Regions from separate parts of the Niveispirillum sp. FG156 genome, predicted to be linked through region 1. Evidence: predicted binding sites of a transcription regulator. Region 1 holds the regulator's gene; the other holds the start of a gene.
The links. Region 1 encodes LexA, which represses DNA repair genes until DNA is damaged. Its sites were predicted from a motif close to ATGTTCTANTTTGGTTC; they were not measured.

Region 1 (5,868 bases):
GCAGCACCCAGACCATGGCCGCCTGGGTGCCGGCGGCCAGGAAATGCTGGGCCATGGCGGCCAGCAGGCGGCGGCCCATGCCCATGCCCTGGGCCTGATCGATCAGGTAGAGCGCGTAGAACTCCCCGCCAAAGCCCGGCAGGCCCGTGCGCTGTGGCCCGCAGGAGGAAAAGCCGACGATACGACCCGCGCTGGACGCGACAAAGGTGCTCCGCCCCCGTGGCGGCGCACCGGTCAGCAGCCCACGCCAGCGCTTTTCATGGGTCGCCGTGGAAAGGCCCACCAGATAACGCTCGGGCAACATGCCGGGATAGGTGGATCGCCAGCTCTCGACATGCACATGCGCGATGCCCGGGGCATCGGATATAGTCGCGGGACGGATCAGGCTGGCGGTCATGCCCCCTCCGGATAGGTCATCATGCTCTCTGCCGCACAGACTGTCGGCTGAGAGCAGGTCTTACAATCCCCCAAGGCGTCGCCGCCGTGTGCAGTCACTGGAAAACCGGGCCGTTCCATGCTGCCCCAGAAACGTGGACTTGGCGAGGGTGATTGACAAGTGCCGCCCGCTTGGGCTGGATAGGTCCAAAGAGAGCGAGACATTCATGACAAATCCCATGGAAGACAGGCGCGCCGTCAGCGTCATCGTGACGGGCCGCGTCCAGGGTGTCTGGTACCGCGGCTGGACCGTGGAACAGGCCCGCGCCCGGCAACTGGATGGCTGGGTCCGCAACCGCACCGATGGCAGCGTGGAGGCCCTGTTCGCGGGCCACAGCACCGATGTCGATGCCATGCTGGACGCCTGCTGGAAAGGTCCGCCCAACGCCATCGTCATCAATGTGAAGGTTGCGGAAAGCGCCGATCCCGGCCTAACCGGTTTTGATCAGCGCCCCACGGAATGAAGGGGACGCGCCGCCACCAGGCGGCGCCTAGAACAGTTTTACGCGGACTGGAAACGCCCTACCCTTCGTCATCCCGGCTTGCGCTCATAGGCGCTAAGTTATGGGTTTGATGTATCGAATTGGTTCGCTTTCTTCGTCATCCCGGCGAAAGCCGGGACCCAGCGAGAGCAGCGAGAGCTGCGACATGACTCATATCGGCGCTAACCGCGCCTTGACGCTGGGCCCCGGCTTTCGCCGGGATGACGAAGGGTGGGGATTCAATCTGTACCTGACAGCCCTGTTGGCCCGGTCACTCGGAGTGCAGAGCCCTCCAACCTGACCTACCGCCCACCCAGACAGCCTTTTTCCACCGATTGCGCGGCCAGCTCCTGGAACCGGGACAGATAGCGGCCATCGGATGCCATTGCGGGATCGCGGATCGTATCGGCATTCAGCTGCCGCAGCTCATTATCAATGCGCTGACACGGGCTGGCGCAGGCCGAAAGCAGCACGAGCAAAGGTGCAAGCGGCAGCAGCCGCCAAGGGGACAGGGCCAGGACATGCATGGGGCAGCACCATTCCAGACAGGGACAACAATCCCCAATCTGGACGCGGCACCCGGCGAAACCGGGGCCGGCCCATGACAGGATTAAGGCGCGTAACGCCCGCTCAATACTGACGGATCAGGCCGACCAGACGGCCTTGCACATTCACGCGGTCGGAACCGAAAACGCGGGTTTCGTAACTTGGGTTGGCCGGTTCCAGGGCGATGGAATTTCCCTTGCGGCGCAGGCGCTTCAAGGTCACTTCCTGTTGATCGACCAGGGCCACCACGATGGTGCCATTCTCCGCCGTTTCGCAGCGCTGGATGATGACCGTATCACCATCCAGGATGCCAGCCTCGATCATGCTGTCGCCGGCCACTTCCAGTGCGTAATGGTCACCCGCCGCCAGCATGGAGGCTGGGATATCGATGGTCACCGAATTGTCGCGCATCGCCTCGATCGGCAGGCCGGCGGCAATGCGGCCATAAAGCGGTAGGGCCACCGCTTCGGCATCGTTGCTGGCCTGGCGACCGGGCAGGCTGTTGCGAAAATCGCCCTTGATGACGTTGGGCTTAAAACGTGGCGACACGTCCGCCGTGGCGGGTGTCGGTGCGGATACCGGGGCGGCGGGCGCTGCCTTGGCCTTGGGCATCGGCTTTTCCGGCAGGCGCAGCACCTCCAGCGCGCGGGCGCGGTGGGGCAGACGGCGGATGAACCCGCGTTCCTCCAGACCTGTGATCAGGCGGTGGATGCCGGATTTGGATTTCAGACCCAACGCGTCTTTCATCTCGTCAAAAGAGGGGGAAACCCCGCCCTCGTTCAGGCGTTCATTGATGAAGAACAGCAGTTCCTGTTGCTTGCGCGTCAGCATGACATCCCCTCACCCGCGACGATGACCGCCCATCCGGCACCGTCATTGTGACCGACATCACTATAGAACAATAACGGAACGCCAGGCAATGTTCTATTTTGGTTCGCATCGGCTGCACGTTGCAGGATGTGGATCGGCCAACCCGACTACAACCTGTCGGGATAATTATCCTTTGCTAATAATCACACTATTCCGAATGTTATATAGACACCGCAGATAGTTCGGGATAATAACCATTCCAATGAAAGCGAGACCTTGAAAAGGTCTAATCCTTCGGGCCCTTTATAGATAAATCTCGTTGGGATTGCCGGTTTCGGGCCAAATTTCAGCTATCGCCGTCAATTCGAATTCTCAGAAGCGGGAAAAATCAGAATGTCTTTTTCATTTGGACGCAATGAGACTGCAAAATTCTCTGCTTTACATAAAGCAATCGATATTTCTCAATGCATTATCGAATTTGATCCGACCGGCGTGATATTGGATTCCAACCAAAACTTTCTCGATGCGCTTGGATACTCTCTGGCCGATATCGTTAACAAACACCATCGCATGTTCTTGAAAGTTAGCGATCACCAACAGCAGAGCTACAGGGATTTTTGGGATCACTTGGCGCGCGGGGAATTTCAATCGGGCGTGTTCCGCCGGATTGACCGGCACGGCCGGGATATCTGGATACGTGCGACCTACAACCCTGTTCTGGACCGCGCCGGACGGGTGATCCGGGTGGTGAAGCTGGCCAGTGACATCACTGACGCCGTTCACCGCAACGCCGACATGGCCGGCCAGATTGCCGCCATCAACCGCACCCAGGCCGTGATCGAATTCACGCCGCAGGGTGAGGTCCTGACCGCGAACGAGAATTTCCTGAATGCGCTGGGCTATTCCCTGTCGGAGATCAAGGGCAAGCATCATCGGCAGTTCATGTCGGCGGAGGAACGGGAGACGCCGGACTATCGCCATTTCTGGGAAAAGCTTGCCGCCGGTGAGTTCTTCGGTGGGGAGTTCCGCCGCGTCCGGCGCAATGGCAGCGACATCTGGATTCAGGCCACCTACACCCCCATTCTGGATACCGACGGAAATGTTGCCAAGGTGGTTAAGTTCGCGACCGATATCACCGAACAAAAGCGCCTGAACAGCGACCGGGCCAGCCAGTTGGAGGCCATCGCCAAGAGCCAGGCGGTGATCGAATTCACGCTGGACGGCACCATCGTCAGCGCCAATGAGAATTTCCTGTCGGCGCTGGGTTACCGTGCCGGGGAGATTGAGGGCCGCCACCATTCCCTGTTCATGCCGGAGGGGGAGCGAGACAGCGCCGATTACCGTGCCTTCTGGCAGAAGCTGGCGACGGGCGAGTATCAGGCGGGCGAATTCCGGCGCCGTGCCAGGGATGGCCGGGATGTCTGGATTCAGGCCTCTTACAACCCGATCCTGGGGCTGGATGGCAAGCCCTACAAGGTCGTGAAATATGCCACCGATGTGACGCGGCAGGTGCTGGCCCGCCAGCGCAGCGAATATGTGTGCGGCATGATGGAAAGCGTGGCCGCCGGGGCGGAGGAGATGAACGCCTCCATCCGCGAGATTGCCGACAGCATGCGCAAGTCGCGCGACGAGGCGGAAGCCGCCAATCGGCGCGTTGATGCCGCCGGCACGGTGACCGCGCGCCTGACCAACCTGTCGGACAGCATGGTCGATATCGTGAACCTGATCACCGGCATCACAGGGCAGATCAACCTGCTGGCGCTCAACGCCTCCATCGAGGCGGCGCGCGCCGGGGATGCCGGCAAGGGCTTCGCTGTAGTGGCGCAGGAAGTGAAAAGCCTGGCCACCCAGGCCCGCGCCGCCGCCGATCGCATCGCCGATGATATTGCCGGCCTGCGCGATACCGCCGCTGAGGTCGTCACTACCCTGGGCAGCATCCAGGGTGCCATCGGTCAGGTGAATGACTATGTCGGCTCCATCGCCGTCGCCGTGGAACAGCAGAGTGCGGTTGCCGGCGAAATGTCGGCCAACATGAACCGCGCCGCACAGGAGGCGGCGCGGATCGGGGCGTGATCCGTCACCCGGTCACAGCGCGTCCAGCGGCATCACCTGCACCCGGTCCCCGGCCTTGACCGGCGGGGCATGGGGGGCGCGCAGGATCAGGCAATCGGCCCAGGCCAGACGGCTCAACATACCGCTATCCTGTTTGGGGAACGGTTCGGCGACCAGCCGCCCCTCCCCATCGCTCGATAGCTTGGCGCGGATAAAATCGGCGCGGCTGTCATTGGCGCCCATATCACGGGCCAGCACGGCCTCGCGCAGATCGTCATCCGACGGCAACCCCTGCATGGAAAGCAGCAGCGGGCGCAAAAACAGCCAGGCGCAGACCAGGGCCGAGACGGGATTGCCCGGCAGGCCGATCATGGGCACGCCATGCATCTGCCCGAACATCAGCGGCTTGCCCGGCCGCATGGCGATTTTCCAGAAATCCAGCTCCAACCCGGCGGCGCCCAGGACGGAGCGGACCAGATCATGCTCCCCCACCGACGCCCCGCCGATGGTGACCAGCAGGTCGGTCCCCGATGCGGCGGCCACCAGGGTGGACAGGCTGTCGGCACTGTCGCCGGCAATGCCCAGATCCACCGGCTCTCCGCCCAGTTGCCGCACCAGGGCACAGAGCGCCAGCGAATTGGAGCTGACAATCTGCCCGGCGGCCAGCGTGTCGCCCGGCATCACCACCTCATCGCCGGTGGCAAGGATCGACACGCGCGGACGCCGCCGCACGCGCAGCCAGGGGACATTCATGGAGGCGGTGAGCGCCAGATCGCGTACCGTCAGGCGGCGTCCGACCGGAACGCCGACATCACCGACGCTGAAATCCTGACCCGCCGGACGCACCCAACGGCCAGGGCCACCGCCATCCCGCAAGGTGACGGTAGCGCCATGATCATCGGCATCTTCCTGCACCACCACCGTATCGGCCCCATCGGGCAGTGCCCCGCCCGTGAAGATACGCACAGCCTGCCCCGGCCCCACCATGCCCGTGAAGGGCCGGCCCGCCGGGGCTTCACCAATACGGGTCAGGGTAACGGGGAAGCTGCCTATATCGGCGGTACGCACGGCCCATCCATCCATGGCACTGACCGCCGTCGGCGGATGCGTGACGCGGGCCACCACATCGGCGGCCAGAACACGGCCCAGACCCTGGGTGATGGGCACCTGTTCAGCGGGCAGCAGCTTCGCCGCCGCCAGGATGCGGGCGCGGGCCTCGGATAGCGGGATCAATCACATGCTCCGTCTGTCGATGGACGCGACATATTGGGGCATATATCACGCCCTGCAACGGGGCAAGGGTGATGGAAGGGCGATATTTTGCAGATGGGTGTGGTTCCCTCACCCTCCCGCCAAGCGGGCGAGGGGCGATATTTTCACCCTCGCCCACGAAAGTGGGAGAGGGAGGGGCCCGAACGCGTAAGCGTTTGGGAGGGTGAGGGAGCGACGCCCCCGTCACAGCCCAAAAGCGCCCCTTAAGCCCCCGCCCCCACATAGGTCCCGCTCTTCCCACCTTCCTTGTAGGCAAGGTGAACCCCACCGA
Region 2 (5,868 bases), on a different contig from region 1:
TATCCAGGATCGACCGGGCCCGCGCCTCGCTTTCCCGCAGGCGCAGGCTGGACGCGGCCTCATGCGTGACATCACGGAACAGGCACATGACCAGCCGTTCGCCCCCGCCCTGGAACGGCACCGCCGACAGTTCGGCGGTGATGTCCCGCCCGTCGATGCAGCGCAGGTCCATGCGCATCTGGTGCAGCGGCTCACCCCCCACCACCCGGCGCAGCAGCATTTCGGCCAGTGGCCGCGTCTCCTCCGTTACGACATCCAATATGTGAAAACCGGCGGCATCCGCGTCGGCCCCGATACCCAGAATCAGGCGGCCCGCGCGGTTGATGAAGCGCCCGCGCCCCGCCGCGTCATGCACCGCGATCCCGTCGGGCGACAGATCCACCAACTGGCGATAGCGCTGTTCGCTGTCGCGTAGCTGCTGCTCCCCGCGCTTTAACTCCGTGATGTCGGTGCGCACGCACAGGGTGCCGCCCTGGGGCAGACGCCGGTCATGGACCCGAATCCAACGCCCGTCCGACAGCAGGAATTCACCCGGCTGGCCGGCGGGATTGCGGAAAGCCCACATGCGCTCGGCGACATATTCTTCCAGGTCGCGGTCCTGGGCGTGCAGATTGTCGCCCGCCGCGATGCCATGGCGCAGCAGATCCTCGAACGCTGTTCCCGCCACCATGCGTGCCGCCGTCACGGGGAACAGCGCCTTGAAGGCGGGATTGGCGACCACCAGCCTTTCCTGCGCATCGAACAGGGCCACGCCGTCGGTCAGCATGTCGAAGGCGGTGGTCAGGCTGTCCAGGTCCAAGCGCGTCTCCGGCGGCGGGGGCGTCAATACCCATGATGGTGCCGCGCCATGCCGCCAGGATCAAGCCGGCAGCGCCAGCTCAATGCGCGACAGCAATCCAGCCCAGTCGCCGCAGCGCTGCTGCCGGAACAGCCGCATGGAGGGGTACCATCCTGTCTTCGTCCCCTGGTCCAGCCAGCGCCAGTCCGTATCGGTGGCGATCAGGGTCCAGGTGGGCCGGCCCATGGCGCCGGCCAGATGGGCCAGGGCGCTGTCGGGCGTGATCAGCAGGTCCAGATGCGGCAGGATCGCCGCCGTGTCGGCCCAGCCCGTGATCCCCGCGCCCAGATCGGTGACGTGGCCGGGCAGGGGGGTGTCCGCCATTTCCTCCCGCCCGCTGGCCACCTGCAGCGCGTGCCAATCGGCGTTGGCGCGCGACAGCAGCGGTAGCAGGTTGGACAGGCCGGGCGAGCGCCAGAAATCACCGGGATGGGCAGGATTGCCGGCCCAGCTGAAGCCGATGCGCATGCGGCCCTGCCGGCGGGGCATTGCGTCCGCCCAGCGGGCCGACAGGGCCGCATCGACACTGATATAGGGTCCGTCCCAGGGGATTGTGGCCGGGGTCAGGCCCAGGATGCCGGGCAGGTCCAGCAAGGGCACCTGCATGTCGACCGGCGGCAGGTCCTGACCGCGCGCCACGACAGTGCCGTGGCGCCCATCGGCGAACAGGGGCGTCAGCGCCGCCGGCACCTCCAGCACCAGTTCCGCCCCGGCATCGATCAGCGGGCGCACCAGCCGCGCGCACATGATGGTATCGCCGGCCCCCTGTTCATCCCAGACCAGCAGCCGCCGGCCCTTTATATCCTGACCCTGCCAGGGCGCGATCTGCCGGTGCCGGGGTGGGCGGGCGGATACGGACCAGCGGTGATGATATTCGCGGAACCCCTCGTCCCAGCGGCCCAGCCGCAGCAAGGCCAGGGCGCGGCCCAGTTTCGCCGATGGGTCGTCCGGTGTGATCGACAGGCAGCGCTCGAACGCCGCCAGGGCGCCTGCCGCATCGCCCGTCACCCGCCGCCACAGGCCGGTATCGCGCCAGACATAGGCGTGATGGGCACCCTGTTCCTGCGCCACGGCCAGATGCGTTCCGGCATCGGCCTCCCGCCCCGTATGCAGCAGCAGATTGGCCAGCGCGCAACGCGCGGGCACCAGCCGGGGCGCCACCGCCACCGCGCGCAGCAGCAGGGCCTCGGCCCGCTCCACCCGCCCGGCGCGGCGCGCGGCATCCCCCAGGGTCAGCAGGGCGACCACATGGTCGGGATCGGTATCCAGAACCTGTTGCCACAGCGTCAGGGCCGCCGCCCCGTCTCCCCGGTCCGCCGCCTTTTCCGCCGCCTGGACCAGGTCTGTCACGCTCACCATTGTTTCTCCGTCAGGGTCGGCTTGCCCTGTACCGTGCTGCTGGTCGCCTCCGGCATGCGGACCAGACGGTCGCTGCGGATGACGGGAAGGGGATCGGGATCATAGATGGCTTTCAGGCGGCGGTATTCCTCATAATGGAATTCCTGCTGTTCCTGAAAATCCGGTTCCCCGTTGCGCCGGCCCGTGACGATCACTTCCTGTTCCATCGGCGGGCTGCCAGGGGGCGGGCTGTCGGGTTTCTTGGCCTGCGCCGGCGGATTGGCATTCTGGGCCCCTGCCGGGGGGCAGAACAGTGCCAGCAGGACCAGACAGAATAGCCCGCGATTCCCGTTCTTGATGATCATGATGCGCACCGGTGGACGGCCATGAAGGAGACCATCATACGGGATTCCCTGCCGTTTCGCATCTGAACTTTGTTCATATTTGTCGACTGCCCCGTCCTCTCTCCGGAAACGGGATGGTAAAAAGCGAACATAGTGAGAACATTCGTGCTTGGCGAATGAGAACAAAGAATGTACAACAGGTGCAGTTGAACGGGCATGCACATCCGTGCGAGAAGGAAGGGGACAATAATGTCGGCAGCTCCACTCCGTCTGGTTGAAACACCCATGGACAAACAAAAAGCTCTGGATGCGGCTCTTGGCCAGATCGAACGCGCGTTCGGCAAGGGCTCCATCATGAAGCTCGGCGCCAAAGAGGCATTGACGGAGACGGAGGTGGTTTCCACCGGCTCCCTCGGCCTCGACATCGCGCTGGGCATCGGCGGCCTTCCCCGGGGCCGTATCATCGAAATCTACGGGCCGGAAAGCTCGGGCAAGACGACGCTCGCCCTGCACGCCATCGCCCAGGCGCAGAAGAATGGCGGTGTCTGCGCCTTCGTCGATGCCGAACACGCGCTCGACCCCTCCTATGCCCGCAAGCTGGGCGTGGATGTGGATGAGTTGCTGATCTCGCAGCCCGACGCCGGTGAACAGGCGCTGGAAATCGTCGACACGCTGGTGCGCTCCGGCGCCATCGACGTGCTGGTGGTGGACTCGGTGGCAGCCTTGGTGCCGCGCGCCGAACTGGAAGGCGAAATGGGCGACAGCCATGTCGGCCTGCACGCCCGCCTCATGAGCCAGGCGCTGCGCAAGCTGACCAGCTCCATCTCCAAGTCGCGCTGTCTGGTGATCTTCATCAACCAGATTCGTCTGAAGATCGGCGTGATGTTCGGTAACCCGGAAACCACGACGGGCGGCAACGCGCTGAAATTCTACGCTTCCGTCCGTCTGGATATCCGCCGCATCGGCGCCATCAAGGACCGGGAGACGGTGACCGGCAACCAGACCCGCGTGAAGGTGGTGAAGAACAAGATGGCGCCGCCCTTCCGCGTCGTCGAATTCGACATCATGTATGGCGAGGGCGTGTCCAAGGTCGGCGAACTGCTCGACCTGGGCATTCAGGCCGGCGTGGTGGACAAGTCGGGTTCCTGGTTCTCCTATGACGGGCAGCGCATTGGTCAGGGCCGTGAAAACGCCAAGACCTTCCTGCGCAACAACCAGCCCGTGGCCGACAGCATCGAACAGAAGATCCGCGCCAATGCCGGCATCGTGGCGGGCGCCATGATGGGCACCCCGGAAACCGACGGGGACGCGGCCACCCCGGAGTGATCCTGCATCGCATGGCAATGCACGTTCAGTAGGGGAGGCGGGAAACCGCCTCCCTTTTGCTTTTCGGGGCTGTTGAGATTCACTGGGGCTTGAGAAAATCGGCCTCCCCGGCCTTCGCCGGGGGCAATCTAAGAATTACAATGGGTTAAGAAAACCACGCCCTGAATCTCGACACACCCTAATCCCTTTTAGAACCTGCGCTGCGTGAAACGCCCCCCTATTTTCCGTTCCACAATGTTTCACATGGACGATTTATACCCCCAAACATGACCCCCATGGGCAGGCGGGCATGGACAGGGCGGCACTGGCCACGGTAAAACCCACACCCCATATTGTCGCGACCCACACCGCTGTCAGGCCGTTCCCATGTCAAAGAAGACCGTCAACGAAATCCGTTCCACCTTCCTTGATTATTTCGGGAAGAACGGCCACGCCATTGTCGACAGCTCGCCGCTGGTCCCGCGCAATGACCCGACGCTGATGTTCACGAATGCCGGCATGGTGCAGTTCAAGAACGTCTTCACGGGCCAGGAACCGCGCCCCTATAACCGCGCTACGACCTCGCAGAAATGCGTGCGCGCGGGTGGCAAGCATAACGACCTGGACAATGTCGGCTTCACGGCGCGCCATCACACCTTCTTTGAAATGCTGGGGAACTTCTCCTTCGGTGACTATTTCAAGGCCGACGCGATCGAGATGGCCTGGAACCTGATCACCAAGGAATTTGGTATCTCCCCGCATAAGCTGACGACCACTGTCTTCCACAATGATGACGAGGCGTTTGACCTGTGGAAGAAGATCGCCGGCCTGCCGGATGACCGCATCATCCGCATCCCGACGTCCGACAATTTCTGGATGATGGGCGATACCGGCCCCTGCGGCCCCTGCTCGGAAATCTTTTACGATCATGGCGACAAGATCGCCGGCGGCCCGCCGGGCAGCCCGGATCAGGATGGCGACCGCTTCATCGAGATCTGGAATCTCGTGTTCATGCAGTATGAGCAGCTGCCATCCAAGGATGGCGGGTATGAGCGCGTGCCCCTGCCCAAGCCCTCCATCGATACCGGCATGGGCATGGAGCGTCTGGCCGCCGTCATGCAGGGCGTTCACGACAATTACGATATCGACCTGTTCCAGGGCCTGCTGGAGGCCTCGGCGGAGGCGACGGGCGCGTCGTTGAAGGGGCCGCAGGCCACCTCCCACCGCGTCATCGCCGACCATCTGCGCTCCTGCTCCTTCCTCATCGCCGATGGCGTCATGCCTTCGAACGAGGGGCGTGGGTATGTTCTGCGCCGCATCATGCGCCGTGCCATGCGTCATGCCCACATGCTGGGTGCTAAGGACCCGGTGATGCACCGTCTGGTGCCGGCCCTGGTGCGGGAGATGGGTGGCCATTATGCCGAACTGGTCCGCGCCCAGGCCCTGATCACCGAAACGCTGCGCCTGGAAGAAACCCGCTTCAAGCAGACGCTGGACCGTGGTCTGAAGCTGTTGGACGAGGCGGAGGCACCGCTGGCCGAAGGTCAGGCGCTGCCCGGCAATGTCGCCTTCACGCTCTATGACACCTACGGCTTCCCGCTGGACCTGACCCAGGACGTGCTGCGTACCCGCAACCGTCCTGTGGATGTAGATGGCTTCAACGCCGCCATGGACGAACAGCGCAAGAAGGCGCGTGCCGCCTGGGCCGGCTCGGGCGAGGCCGCGACGGAGCGCGTCTGGTTTGAACTGAAGGATGAGGTCGGGGCGACCGAGTTCCTGGGCTATGACACCGAGGCCGCCGAGGGCGCGGTGACCGCCATCCTGGATAAGGAAGGCAACCGCGTCACCAGCGCCCCCGAGGGGGCCGAAATCCTGGTCATCGTCAACCAGACCCCGTTCTATGGCGAAAGCGGCGGTCAGGTCGGCGATGCCGGCTTCATGATCTCCGCCAAGGGTGCGGAAGTCACCGTCCGCGATGTGCAGAAGAAGCTGGGCGCGGTCTTCGCCCATGTCGGCACCGTCACCAAGGGCACCCTGGCCGTT

Region 2: the regulator LexA is predicted to act here: its motif matches at 2,667-2,683, upstream of recA (recombinase RecA).

The regions. Positions count from the first base shown of each region.
Region 1 is NZ_JBMDKE010000014.1:41,922-47,789, forward strand. It holds gene ACODSP_RS10750 (GNAT family N-acetyltransferase) at 1-397, opposite strand, end outside; gene ACODSP_RS10755 (acylphosphatase) at 615-899, shown strand; gene ACODSP_RS10760 (hypothetical protein) at 1,220-1,444, opposite strand; gene lexA (transcriptional repressor LexA) at 1,548-2,294, opposite strand; gene ACODSP_RS10770 (methyl-accepting chemotaxis protein) at 2,667-4,346, shown strand; gene ACODSP_RS10775 (molybdopterin molybdotransferase MoeA) at 4,359-5,558, opposite strand; gene moaC (cyclic pyranopterin monophosphate synthase MoaC) at 5,801-5,868, opposite strand, start outside.
Region 2 is NZ_JBMDKE010000002.1:14,796-20,663, forward strand. It holds gene ACODSP_RS01335 (PAS domain S-box protein) at 1-799, opposite strand, end outside; gene ACODSP_RS01340 (tetratricopeptide repeat protein) at 860-2,197, opposite strand; gene ACODSP_RS01345 (hypothetical protein) at 2,191-2,541, opposite strand; gene recA (recombinase RecA) at 2,770-3,846, shown strand; gene alaS (alanine--tRNA ligase) at 4,213-5,868, shown strand, end outside.